DNA from 2 places in the Paenibacillus sp. FW104-T2 genome. Region 1 is predicted to be linked to the other one. Evidence: riboswitches for the same ligand, from Rfam matches in the RefSeq annotation. Region 1 holds a riboswitch; the other holds the start of a gene.
What was found. Region 1 has a riboswitch for glycine ahead of gcvT (glycine cleavage system aminomethyltransferase GcvT). Riboswitches for the same ligand answer to the same signal wherever they lie in the genome.

Region 1 (6,149 bases):
CGCAACATCCATCCTGCCAGCTCGTAGCCAGATCACCAAGCTGTCCCGTGCGGACATGCAGGAACTGGCTGCCAAAGCTCTGGACATGCAAACTGCTGAGCAAGTGGTCGAATTGGTTCAAAGCATCAAAGCGTAATTTTGCGAGGGTTTTCCTCCAGATTTTAAGGTCTTTTCTTTTTCCGATGAATGGGCTGCAGGAATGCAGCGATATTGCCGGTATCTGCGAACAGCGGATGCCGGCTTTTTTTGCGGGCTAATGTGGGATCATAAGGAATAAAGAAAGAGAGCGTTCGCGCGTAGGAGGCAGCGACATCAGCAAATAAAAAAACGGCTTTAGCTGACGTTAAAACATCAGCTGGAGCCGTTTAGTTGAATGGCTGGGTATTAACTGCACGCGCAGTTCAATACAGGTTTACGTGCTGCTGTGGTCTCATCCAGACGGGTAACCGGAGTCCCATAAGGTGCATTGAGTACCAGTTCAGGTGTCTCTTCTGCTTCCTTGGCAATACGAATCATCGTATCGATAAAGCCATCCAGCGTTTCTTTGCTCTCTGTTTCCGTTGGTTCAATCATGATACATTCCTCTACGTTGAGCGGGAAGTAGACGGTTGGCGGATGATACCCGAAATCAAGCAGTCGTTTGGCTACATCCAATGTTCTTACACCATATTGCTTCAGGCCCCGGCCAGACATGACAAATTCATGTTTACATACGCCTGGGTACGGAATTTCGTAATAAGGTGCAAGACGTGCCATCATATAGTTTGCATTGAGTACGGCACATTCGGATACCCGGCGCAAGCCTTCAGGTCCGTACGTACGAATGTAGGCATAGGCGCGTACCAAGATACCGAAGTTGCCGTAATACGCTTTGACTCGACCAATCGATTGATCTCCTTCCCGATCCAGGGCATATTGTCCCTGTTCGTTCTTGATCACCATCGGTTTTGGCAGGAACGGAATCAGACGATTTTTTACGCCGACGGGTCCCGCACCAGGACCACCTCCGCCATGCGGAGTACTCATCGTTTTGTGCAAGTTCAAATGCACGACATCAAAGCCCATGTCCCCAGGACGGGTAATACCCATAATGGCATTGGAGTTGGCTCCGTCATAATAGAGAAGGCCACCAGCTTCATGCACGATGGAGGCAATCTCCTGAATGTCCTTTTCAAACAATCCCAGGGTATTTGGGTTGGTCAGCATCAAGGCTGCGGTATCGGAACCTACGGCCGCACGCAGTGCATCCAGATCGACCAGACCGTCCGCACGGGATGGAATGGTTACCGTCTCAAAGCCAGCCACGGTTGCACTTGCCGGGTTGGTGCCGTGTGAAGAATCCGGGACAATGACTTTGGTCCGCTGTTCACCACGACCTTCGTGATAGGCACGAATCATCATGAGGCCGGTCCATTCACCGTGGGCACCAGCAGCTGGTTGCAGGGTCACCGCGTCCATGCCAGTCAGACCTGCAAGGTCGTTTTGCAATGTATACAGAAGTTCAAGTGCACCTTGAATACTGGATTCAGGCTGATACGGATGGATTTTGGCGAATCCATTGTAGCGAGCTACATCCTCGTTAATCTTCGGATTATACTTCATCGTACAAGATCCGAGTGGATAGAATCCGTTATCTACCCCGAAGTTCCGGCGGGAAAGGGCAGTATAGTGACGAATGACATCTACTTCAAATACCTCAGGCAGTGCGGCTGCTTCCGAACGCAGCATTTCCCGGGGAATCAAGCTCGTGGGATCTTGACGCGGAACATCGCATTCAGGCAGGGAGTAAGCGACACGACCCGGGCTGCTCAGTTCAAAGATCAGTGATTGCTCTGGAGCAGACGATGCTGCCTGTGTCATTTGTTGCGTGCTGGTTTCGGCTTGGGAAGGAGCTGCCGTTTCCGGCTGTCCTTGGATGGTTGTCATTTCCTGAGTCACAGCGATCCCTCCAATACACGTGCGAATTCGTCAATCTCTTCCTTACTGCGCCGTTCCGTAACAGCGACCAGCATATGCCCCGCAAGCTCCGGGTAATCCCGTCCAAGTTCATATCCACCGATGAAACCGGCATCCAGCAGCTTCAACTGAAGGGCATCGACGTCTGTCCCTTCGGGCAGCTGGATGACAAACTCATTGAATGTGGGGGCTTTAAAGGTCAGGCTGACTCCAGGAATTGCTGTCAGTGCTTGAAGAGCATAATGACTCTTTTGCAAATTCAGGTCAGCCACATCCATCATGCCCTGTCTTCCCATAGTAGACATATACACCGAAGCGCTTAGGGCAAGCAATGCCTGGTTGGAGCAAATATTGGATGTCGCCTTTTCGCGGCGGATATGCTGTTCACGTGCTTGGAGCGTCAGTACAAAACCGCGTTTGCCGTTGCGATCCGTTGTCTGGCCAACGATTCGGCCCGGAATCCGGCGCATATGAGCCTGGGATACAGCGAAATATCCACATGTCGGACCACCGAGCGAAGCGGAGATGCCAAGGGGCTGTGCATCACCGACAACGATGTCGGCACCCAGCTTGCCTGGAGCTTCGAGCATACCAAGCGCCAGCGGGTTTGCGCTGACCACGAGCAGACCCTTGTGCGCATGCGCGAGGTCTGCAGCCTGTTTTACATTTTCCACGGCACCGAAGAAGTTCGGACTCTGGATCATGACAGCTGCGGTATCATCCGATACGGCGGCTTGAAGGGCATCCCAATCGGTCACCCCGTCCTGATAACCAATCTCGACAATCTCCAAATTCAGACCATGGGCGTAAGCCTTCAACACTTGACGGGCTTCAGGATGAACGGTACGGGAGACGATTAGCTGTTTGCGACGAGTTGCCGCTGCGGCCAGATTCCCTGCTTCTGCAAATGCGGTCGCGCCATCATACATGCTCGCATTGGCTACAGCCATGCCAGTCAGTTCACAGATATACGATTGAAATTCGAAGATCGCCTGGAGCTCGCCCTGACTGATTTCGGGCTGATATGGCGTATAGGCGGTATAGAACTCGGAACGGGAAATGACGTGATTAATCACGGAAGGGATATGATGATCATATATGCCTGCGCCCAGGAAACTGGCATGTGTCTCAAAATTGGCATTGGCGCCAGCCTGCTTCGACATGTGGCGTGTCAGTGCGTATTCATCCAGTTTGGAGGAGACAGGCAGCTCGCCTTGATAACGAATCTCCTGCGGGATGTCCTGGAACAGATCTTCAATCGTGTCCACACCGATGGTTGCGAGCATGGCGCTCTGATCCTGTTCAGTCATGGGAATATAGCGGTGCTTGCTCATGCTTGATCAGCTCCTTGGGTAGGTGTCTTTGACGTACGTGTCCGTTTATGAAAAGGGGTCTTCACAACTTCGGCTTTCAGCTTTTTGCCACGAATCTCAATCTCGAGCGGGGTGCCGAGTGCAGCATATTGGCTGTTAATTAGGGCGAGCCCCAGATTGCGCTTCAGCGTAGGGGACTGTGTACCGGTTGTTACTTCCCCGATCTGCACGCCTTCCGCGTAGATGGGATAGTGGGGACGTGGAATCCCGCGTTCCAGTACTTCAATGCCGACCAGTTTGCGGGCAGGTCCATCATTTTTTTGCTGCAATAGTGCTTCGTGCCCGATAAAAGGTCCGGCATTCAGCTTCACAAACATGCCAACGCCTGCTTCCAGCGGTGAAATGGTCGGCGATAATTCCTGTCCATAGAGGGGCAGCTTCGCTTCGAATCGAAGTGTATCCCGTGCACCAAGTCCAGCCGGAACCAGACCGTAATCAGCGCCCGCCTCCATCAATCCGTTCCAGACCGCAGCGGCCTGATCTGCCTGTACGTATAGTTCGAAGCCGTCTTCTCCGGTATAACCGGTGCGGGACAGCAGCAGTTTTACACCACAGACCTCAGCATGCTGTACAAAACGAAAAGGCTCGATTATGGATACGTCAGTATCTGTAACTTTTCCGATGATGTCTGCAGCAAGCGGGCCCTGTAGAGCCAGTAGAGCTGTTTCTGCGGAGTCGTTCGTCATGCTCACCCCAGGAACCATGTGCTCTTGCAGCCAGGCCCAGTCCTTGTCAATATTAGAGGCATTCACGACGAGCATATAATGCTGATCTTCCAGCTTGTATACGAGCAGATCGTCCACTACGCCACCGTCCGGGTAACACATTAACGTGTATTGTGCCTGGCCAGGAACCAGTGCGGTCACGTCGTTGGTCGTCAGTTTCTGCAAAAATGCTTCGGCCTGCTCACCCTGCACCGTGAATTCACCCATGTGGGATACATCGAACAGCCCAGCCCGTTCGCGCACCGCTTCATGTTCCTTCTGAATCCCGCTGAATTGCACCGGAAGCTCCCAGCCTCCAAAATCGATGCACCGTACACCTTCATATTGCTGATAAAGTGGATAGAGTGGAGTTCTAAGCAAATCGGACATCAAATCACCTCGTTATGGCCGCTACCGGGCCGAGTGTATAACATGAATGATTCTTTTCTTGGATAAGTATGGTTAAGGCTACTGATGACAGCGCCGGCTCGATCCTGACTTTCGTTTTTTTGGGAAAAAGGAAAAGGACAGGCCAAAGAACCGGCATGCCAGAAGCACGCTGTATTCTTAGGCTCTGTCCTTGGTACCTGAGAGTTACCCCGCCAATAGGTTGCAGCAGGTTTCCCCTTGGGTGATCATAACGCCCATATCGGGCGAATAGATGCTCTCCAGAGTTGCGTCCCGTAAAAGTCCTTTTGCCTGAGAGATTCACCTCCCGCTTGTCGGGTGGCTTACTCCTTCGGCGTTACCGCATGCATCCCAGAGTTGGGCGTCACGGGTAATCTCTCCCTTTACATTCATCCGCGGGTGATGCACACAACGATTAACATTTACTCTCTCATTAAAACGTGAATCCCCTATCGATGTCAAGAACGATATCACAGAAATCAATAAAAAACCGAATAATATTTATAAATCCTAATTTATTGTTCGTGTATATAAAAAGAGTGCGCTTACTATTCTAATATTACCCATTATATGTAGAGTGAGGGTGTTTGCGTTACAGGCGTAATCATCAAAAATCAAATAATTTGTGAGGTATCTTGACATTTCAATCAAAAATATCTTACGCTATGTTCTGGGAAAAAGGGTTGGCCGAAGGACGCATGCACTCATTAATGAAAAGCGAGGCGGATATCGATGAGCGAATTGAAAAGTGATTTCCTGTACAGTGAAGAGCACGAGTGGGTGCAAACCGTAGGGGAGGATACTGTACGGATCGGCATTACCGAGTTCGCGCAGCATCAGCTGGGTGACATTGTGTTTGTGGAATTGCCTGACCTTGAATCGGATGTAAAAGCGGAAGACAGCATTGGTACGATTGAATCCGTGAAGACGGTTTCGGATTTGTTTTCTCCGGTAAGTGGTTCGATTATTGCTGTGAATGAAGCACTGCAGGATGCACCTGAACTCGTCAACAGTTCGCCTTACGAAGAAGGCTGGATGATTGAGATTCGTGTTGAAGGTGATTTGACAACAGCGTTGTCTAAACTGATGAATGCTGATGCATATCGTAAGCACATCGAGGAGTAGAATGTATTTGCACTAAATAACCTTTATTAATCCATGATTTTTTCATACATTGGACGGTCGTGCACGTCTTCAGAGCCTGTGTGAGCCTTGGTGCTCATGCAGGCTTTTTCGTGTTCCCAAGGACAGGCTTGTTGCCATATGAGACACTTGAACAGGATGGAATAAGGCTGAATCGCACATGCTATATTATTGAATTTAGTACCGTAAATGATATAAGTCACATACGAAAAAAGCCAAGTATATCAATGGTTAGAGCCCTCTCATCATCATAAAAACGATTACATAAACACAATGTTGTCATCAATGATCATGACGAAAGTACGCTTTCATTTCGTTGAACCGGAGACCAATCTGGCTTAGGATAACAGCAGGGGAGAAATGATACCCTTTTCATAAATGATAACTACTTGATCCGAGGAGGATAATACAATGAGTAACTTGGACCAAACGTCCAATTCCAAAGGCGGTCTCCGGGTAGGCGTTCAGCGTTTTGGCCGATTCCTAAGCGGCATGGTTATGCCGAATATGGGTGCATTTATTGCATGGGGATTAATTACGGCCATGTTTATCAAAACAGGCTGGT
Region 2 (6,149 bases), on a different contig from region 1:
GAAACCCGCTTCGTACTATGCTGAAGGTGTAATGAAAGTGTGGTCGGATGACAAATTGAGTCACACCATGCACATTAAGGAATGGGTCGATGGAGAGACCGGGCGTAAGCGCACTGAAACCGAGGAGAATGGCAATATCAGCTACGCCGTTAATAACGGAACGGACATCACCATTTATGAAAAAGAAACCGGCACGGCGTATTCGATGAACGTATCTGCCATGGGACAACAGCCAGAACAGACTCAAAAGCAGATGCTGGTGGATCAGCTGGAACGGTTGCGGGATTCCCATGATGTGGATATGATGGGACAGGAAGAGCTTAACGGACAGGAAGTCATTCACATCAAGCTGATGCCAAAAGAGGGTGGCACTTTATCCATTTCCTCCGAATATTGGGTTGACCCCAAAACGTGGATGATTGTTAAAGTCATTAGCACATATGGTGATGAAAAGTCAGAAATGGTCTATGATCCGATTCAATATGATCCCGAATTTTCGGAGGATACGTTCGTAATCGACATTCCCGAAGAAGTGGAAGTGAAAAATCTGAACGATCTGAGCCAGCGTTCGGAAGTGAGTCTGGAAGAAGCGGAACAAGCGTTGGGCCAACCCTTTTTACAGGATATGAGCGGTGAGCTGGAGCTGTCTCGGATGGAAATGTATTCATCAAGTGGAGAGATTGGCAGGGATGAAGTGACCTTGTATTACGTCAACAACGACAAGGTTGAAGTGAGTCTATCCGTATTCGAGGCGCCGGATGAAAATGTGGATGATACACTGCTGCCTGATGAGTCCAAAGTGGAGGTTCGGGATACCGAGGGTTCGTATATGAAGAGCATACGAAACATATCATGGACTGAAAATGGGCTGCGTTACTCCATCATGGGTGAGAACGAGGAATGGACGAAGGAGAAGCTTCAGGCTTGGGCGAAGGATCTGAAGCTTCCCAATCAGCCTTAATTTTGAATGGTAGGAGAGTGTGAGTCACGCAATGGATTACAGAGAGGTTAACAACGGAGAACTGCGACGTCTCCACCCCAAAGCCAAACAAGCTACAGCCCTGACGGCCCTTATGGTCAATGGGCTGTTGACTCTTTTGGCCGCTGGATATCTGATGATCGCATGGGTTAGAGACTGGGTGCTGTGGCCAGGCTGGATTGGATTAGGGCTTTTTATCATTTCACTGATCTGGTACACCTGGATCCTGCCGGGATTACGACACCGACACTTTAGTTTTCGGGTGGCTGAGGATGAAGTGGAAATCCATTCCGGTTGGTTATGGCATACGGATACGATTGTGCCAATGACGCGTGTACAGCAGGTGGAACTGGAGAGCGGTCCGCTGCTGCGAAAGTATGGACTTGCCAAGGTCAGCATCGTTACTGCCGCAGCCACACTCCATATCGCCGGACTGGAAAGAGAGGAAGCAGAGCAATTAAAGCGCAGTATCGGACATCTGGCGAAGGTGGAAGATCCCGATGAATGAACCCAAGCACCTACATAAGCTGTACATGTTATTTCCCTTTTTTAGCGTAATGAAGTCCATCATTCCCATACTCGTTCTACTCATCATCAAAGGCGTGAACTGGAGCAAATTTCCCTGGTATGGTTATGCTGCTGCCCTTGTTCTATTTACGCTTCCTTTTATTCTGTATGGGTGGTTTAAATGGCGTAAATTCAGCTACACGCTTCAGGAAGATCGTATTGTGCTGCGTCAGGGCATCTTTGTCCGGGAGGAGAAATCGATCTATTTCAGCCGTATTCACTCCATCCAGACACAGCAGCCTCTGATTCAGCGCTTGCTCCGGCTGGCACAGCTCAAGATTGAGACGCCGGGCGGCAGCAAAGAGGCGGATGGTGTACTACCCGCTCTCGCGGTTGCGGAAGCAGAGCGGGTAGAGCAGTGGTTATATCAGAAGCGCAACGAGGCTGTGAAGAAAGCGGAAGCACCTCTCTCAGCAGAACATGCTGAAGATCTTAACTCCGATGAAGAGGGAGAATCTCTTGAGCAAAAGGAGAAACACATCCAGGCATTCGCTCCGATTATGCAGCCAGAACGGGAGGTTCTGCTGCGGCTGTCAGCCGGAAGACTGTTTGCCGGAGCGCTGACCACGATGAATCTACCGCTCGTCGTCGTATTCGGAACTGGGGTTTATTCCTTCGCGGATGACCTGCTCCCTGCGCACTTCTACAGCAGCTTGGTTGAGCGGGCTGGGCAGCTGCCAGCGATCTGGTGGCTCGGACTTGTTCCTGTCATGTTTTTGCTGGCCTGGATCTTGTCAGCTGTCCTGTTCACGATTAAGTATGCCGGATTCACGGTGGAGCAGGAAGGCGGTAATATTACGATTGTTTCCGGATTGCTCGACCGAAAGAAGCATGTGTTCTCACCAGGGAAGGTCCAGGCGGTGGAGATCAGGGAGGGACTGCTGCGACAGCCGTTTGGTTATGCCGAGGTGGAGATTTTTGTTTTGACTTCAGAGACGGAGAAAAAAATGATGCTTCATCCACTGCTGCCGCTCCGCGATGTCAATGAGCTGCTTGCCCGAATTGTACCGCAATTCGTCATGCAGCCACCCGCTAACAGACCCCCGGATCGAGCCCGCTGGTTATTCCTGCGCTGGAAATTGCTTGGTGCAGCCCTGCTGGGAACAGCGGGGACGGTGTTTCTGGGCCCGATGGGTGCATTTCTATTTCTCCTTATTCCCTTATGTGCCGTTTGGGGATACGAGTGCTTCAAGGATGAAGGGCTGAGCATTCAGGGCAAGCTGCTAACCCTTCGCCACCGGACCATCTCCCGCAGAACAGCGCTGATGCGCCGGCCTCATGTGGTCACAGTGGATACGGTTGCTACCCGAAGACAGCGAAGCAAGTCCTTGTTATCCGTTCGGGCGAGGCTGATGGTGAATCGGGGCGGCTTCAAAGCCATATTCCTGGAATATGGCCAGGCTAATGCCGTAAAGGAATGGTTTCGGCAGGCTTCGGATCTGACCCAAAAATGATATAGAAAAGCAACTTGGATTAAACCGACTTGAGACTGCCCGATTAACGGCAGTCTTTTTGGTACGGGAAGCCTTGCGAAACATGAAGATCGACGCCGGGCATAGTCCATTTTTTTACTGCGAAAAAGGATCAAATAGGAGATAATACAATTATTGGGTTTTAATTCAGTACTTCTTAAAATTCATGAATGAATCTGGGAGGGATCTGATGGATGAGCAATGATCGAGATCAGGAGAACGGGAAGGGCACCCAGTCAGGGGGATGGAAACATGCCGGTTTGCTCCTGGGCGGAGTAGGCATATCCAACCTGGGGGATTTTATCTACATTGTGGCCATTAATTTGATGGTGCTTAACATGACACAGTCCCCGGCGGCAGTTGCAGGCTTGTGGATTATCTCGCCGATTGCCTCGGTATGCACCAAATTCTGGTCAGGCAGTCTGATTGACCGCTACGACCAGCGGCAGCTGATGATTGGGGCGGATGTGGTGAGAGCTGTGCTCGTGGCATTGCTTCCGCTGATGCCCAGTCTATGGATGATGTACGGCATCATGTTTCTTGTCAGCATGTCCTCATCCATATTCGTGCCTTCTTCGCAGGTGTACATCACCCGGCTGGTTCCTGCTGAGCGGCGCAAGCGATTCAATTCCCTGCAGGCCATGATCAGTTCTGGTGCTTTTATTACAGGCCCAGCCATAGCCGGAGTCATGTTGATCTATCTGTCACCTGCAGCGGCGATCTATGCCAATGCAGCTTCCTTTGTGGTGTCGGCGCTCATCCTGATGTTACTGCCAAGGCTGGGCACTGGAGAGCAGAGCAGCGGTAGGACAAGGTTAACCCCTCGTCTGATTGCCCAGGATTGGCGAGCCGTAATGCTATTCAGTCGACAAGCAGGATATGTGGTGGGCATCTATGCCTTGTTCCAGATTATTCTTGTTATTGGCATGTCGCTGGATGCACAGGAAGTGGTTTTTATCCGTCAAGTCATGAACCTGTCCGAGTCACAGTATGGTGCGTTGATGAGTGTTACTGGAGCTGGATACATGGCGGGTTCTCTGCTGGTGTGGTTGTTCGCCAAACACTTGTCCATCCGTCACATGATGGGCGGAGGCGTGCTCTTGGTTGCGCTTGGTTATTTCCTGTTCGCTCTTTCGTTTTCGTTCGAGCTTGCCGCATTCGCCTTTATTCTGCTTGGGTTGTGTTCGGCGCCGGCAAACACGGGACTGGTCACCTTTTATCAGAATAATATACCGGTAGACTTGATGGGGCGAATGAGCAGCGTACTTGGACTCATGCTGAGTGCATTGCAGGTCATTTCGATTTTGGTCATGGGTGTAGTTGCCGAAGTAATCTCTCTTCGAACGGTATATACGGTCGTTTCGGCAGTTCTGATGCTGGGTGCCCTTCTGTTATGGCTTACGAGCTGGCTTCCTTCAAGACAGTCATATTATAAGGATCACAGCTCTTCCTCAAAATCACTACATAGCTAGTCTATATCCTATTGGAAACTGAACGATTCCGTGGAAAGCTGCATATAATAGTAGAGGAATTTTGCCAAGATGATAATGATGCGTTACTTTTGTTGACATTACGTGTGTTGCATATTAATCTGTTATATGAATGATCAATCTCACAAGGACAACGTTTGATATGTGTTCAAGCGAATATATACGATACAGCGGATGAAAACGAGCGGGAGAGACCTGGGCAGGCCATTGGTTTCAGTAGGCTGCCAGGCACCGAAGGAGCAAGCCGCTGCGCACCCGGCGCAGGTGGTTAATCTCTCAGGTAAATGTACCATCGTTGGACGCAGCTCTGGAGAGTGCGCGAATGCGCCACCCAAGGGGTATATGATGAGAAGGGTACCCCATGGGGCTGCCTCTGATCATGAAACTCTCAGGTAACGAGGACAGAGAGAGGGCCTAAGGCCTTCTACTGTCCTTTTTTGATGTCATCATTCAGTAATGAAGGAACATTATGGTGCATGTCTGGATGGATATGACGATATGGAGGGGTGCAGGATGCGATTTAAAGATGTTTTTTCAATTATCGGTCCGTCGATGACGGGCCCTTCAAGTTCACATACAGCCGGGGCAGCGAGACTGGGGAGAATTGCAAGGCAGTGGCTGGGGTGTACCCCTGAACGTGCCAGGCTGACACTGTACGGCTCATTTGCCGATACGTATCAAGGTCACGGTACAGATCTGGCGTTAATTGGTGGTTTGCTTGACTATGTCACGGATGATCCGCGGATACCGGACGCTGAGACGTATGCCGAACAAGCGGGTATGGAGGTTGAGTTCTATACAAGTGGACTGCCTGCTCCGCATCCGAATACGGTCAAAATTGAGTTGTGGCACGGTGAGCGTCAATGTTCACTCGTTGGTGCTTCGATTGGCGGCGGCAGTGTGTCGGTGCATACGCTCAATGATTTCCGGGTACAGATCAGCGGGGAATTCCCCACACTCGTTCTGCGTCATGCGGACAAGGCAGGGGTGCTTGCTTCCGTGACGTCTACGATCAGCTCCTCAGGGGTTAACATCGGTTATATGCAGGTAGACCGAAAAGCCCGGGATGGCGAAGCACTAACAGCGATGGAAATGGACGGAGTACCAAGTGCCGAGATGTTGGAACGCCTGCGTTCACTGGATCATGTGCTGGATATTCGCGTCATTGATTTGAAGAGAGGGGTTGATCCGGATGCGCTTTAAGCACTTGCATGAACTGAATACGATCTGTACGGCTGAATCCAAAACCATTGCCCGGCTAATGATCGAGGAGCAGGTTCAGGAGACCAATACGCCGGAAGCGGACGTTGTGCGGCAGATGTCGGAATATTATCAAGTGATGAAAGAGGCTGTACGGAAAGGACTGACGGAGGACACCACCTCGCGCAGTGGCTTGACTGGCGGAGACGGCAAAAAGATGGCCGAGTATATTCGCCAGGGCGAAACCTGCTCGGGGGACGCTTCCGCACTGGCAATGGCCTATGCCCTGTGTGTATCTGAAGTCAACGCATCCATGGGCCGGATTGTGGCTACGCCGACAGCGGGTTCTTGCGGGATTATCCCCGGTGTATTCATCAGCTCCCAGGAGCGATTCGGATGGAGTGATGAGCATCTGGTGAACGGCTTATTCTGTGCAGGTGC

Region 2: linked by a shared signal. The riboswitch ahead of sdaAB (L-serine ammonia-lyase, iron-sulfur-dependent subunit beta) and the one ahead of gcvT (glycine cleavage system aminomethyltransferase GcvT) in region 1 are both predicted to bind glycine.

What each region holds. Positions count from the first base shown of each region.
Region 1 is NZ_JBYTCE010000004.1:257,176-263,324, reverse strand. Features, by position in the region: gene ptsP (phosphoenolpyruvate--protein phosphotransferase) at 1-136, shown strand, start outside; gene gcvPB (aminomethyl-transferring glycine dehydrogenase subunit GcvPB) at 385-1,860, opposite strand; gene gcvPA (aminomethyl-transferring glycine dehydrogenase subunit GcvPA) at 1,935-3,290, opposite strand; gene gcvT (glycine cleavage system aminomethyltransferase GcvT) at 3,287-4,423, opposite strand; glycine riboswitch at 4,606-4,707, opposite strand; glycine riboswitch at 4,711-4,834, opposite strand; gene gcvH (glycine cleavage system protein GcvH) at 5,174-5,566, shown strand; gene AC3WQ3_RS07465 (PTS mannitol transporter subunit IIBC) at 5,996-6,149, shown strand, end outside.
Region 2 is NZ_JBYTCE010000007.1:139,898-146,046, forward strand. Features, by position in the region: gene AC3WQ3_RS11275 (LolA family protein) at 1-961, shown strand, start outside; gene AC3WQ3_RS11280 (PH domain-containing protein) at 993-1,487, shown strand; gene AC3WQ3_RS11285 (PH domain-containing protein) at 1,480-3,000, shown strand; gene AC3WQ3_RS11290 (MFS transporter) at 3,213-4,490, shown strand; glycine riboswitch at 4,684-4,809, shown strand; glycine riboswitch at 4,814-4,915, shown strand; gene sdaAB (L-serine ammonia-lyase, iron-sulfur-dependent subunit beta) at 5,022-5,711, shown strand; gene sdaAA (L-serine ammonia-lyase, iron-sulfur-dependent, subunit alpha) at 5,701-6,149, shown strand, end outside.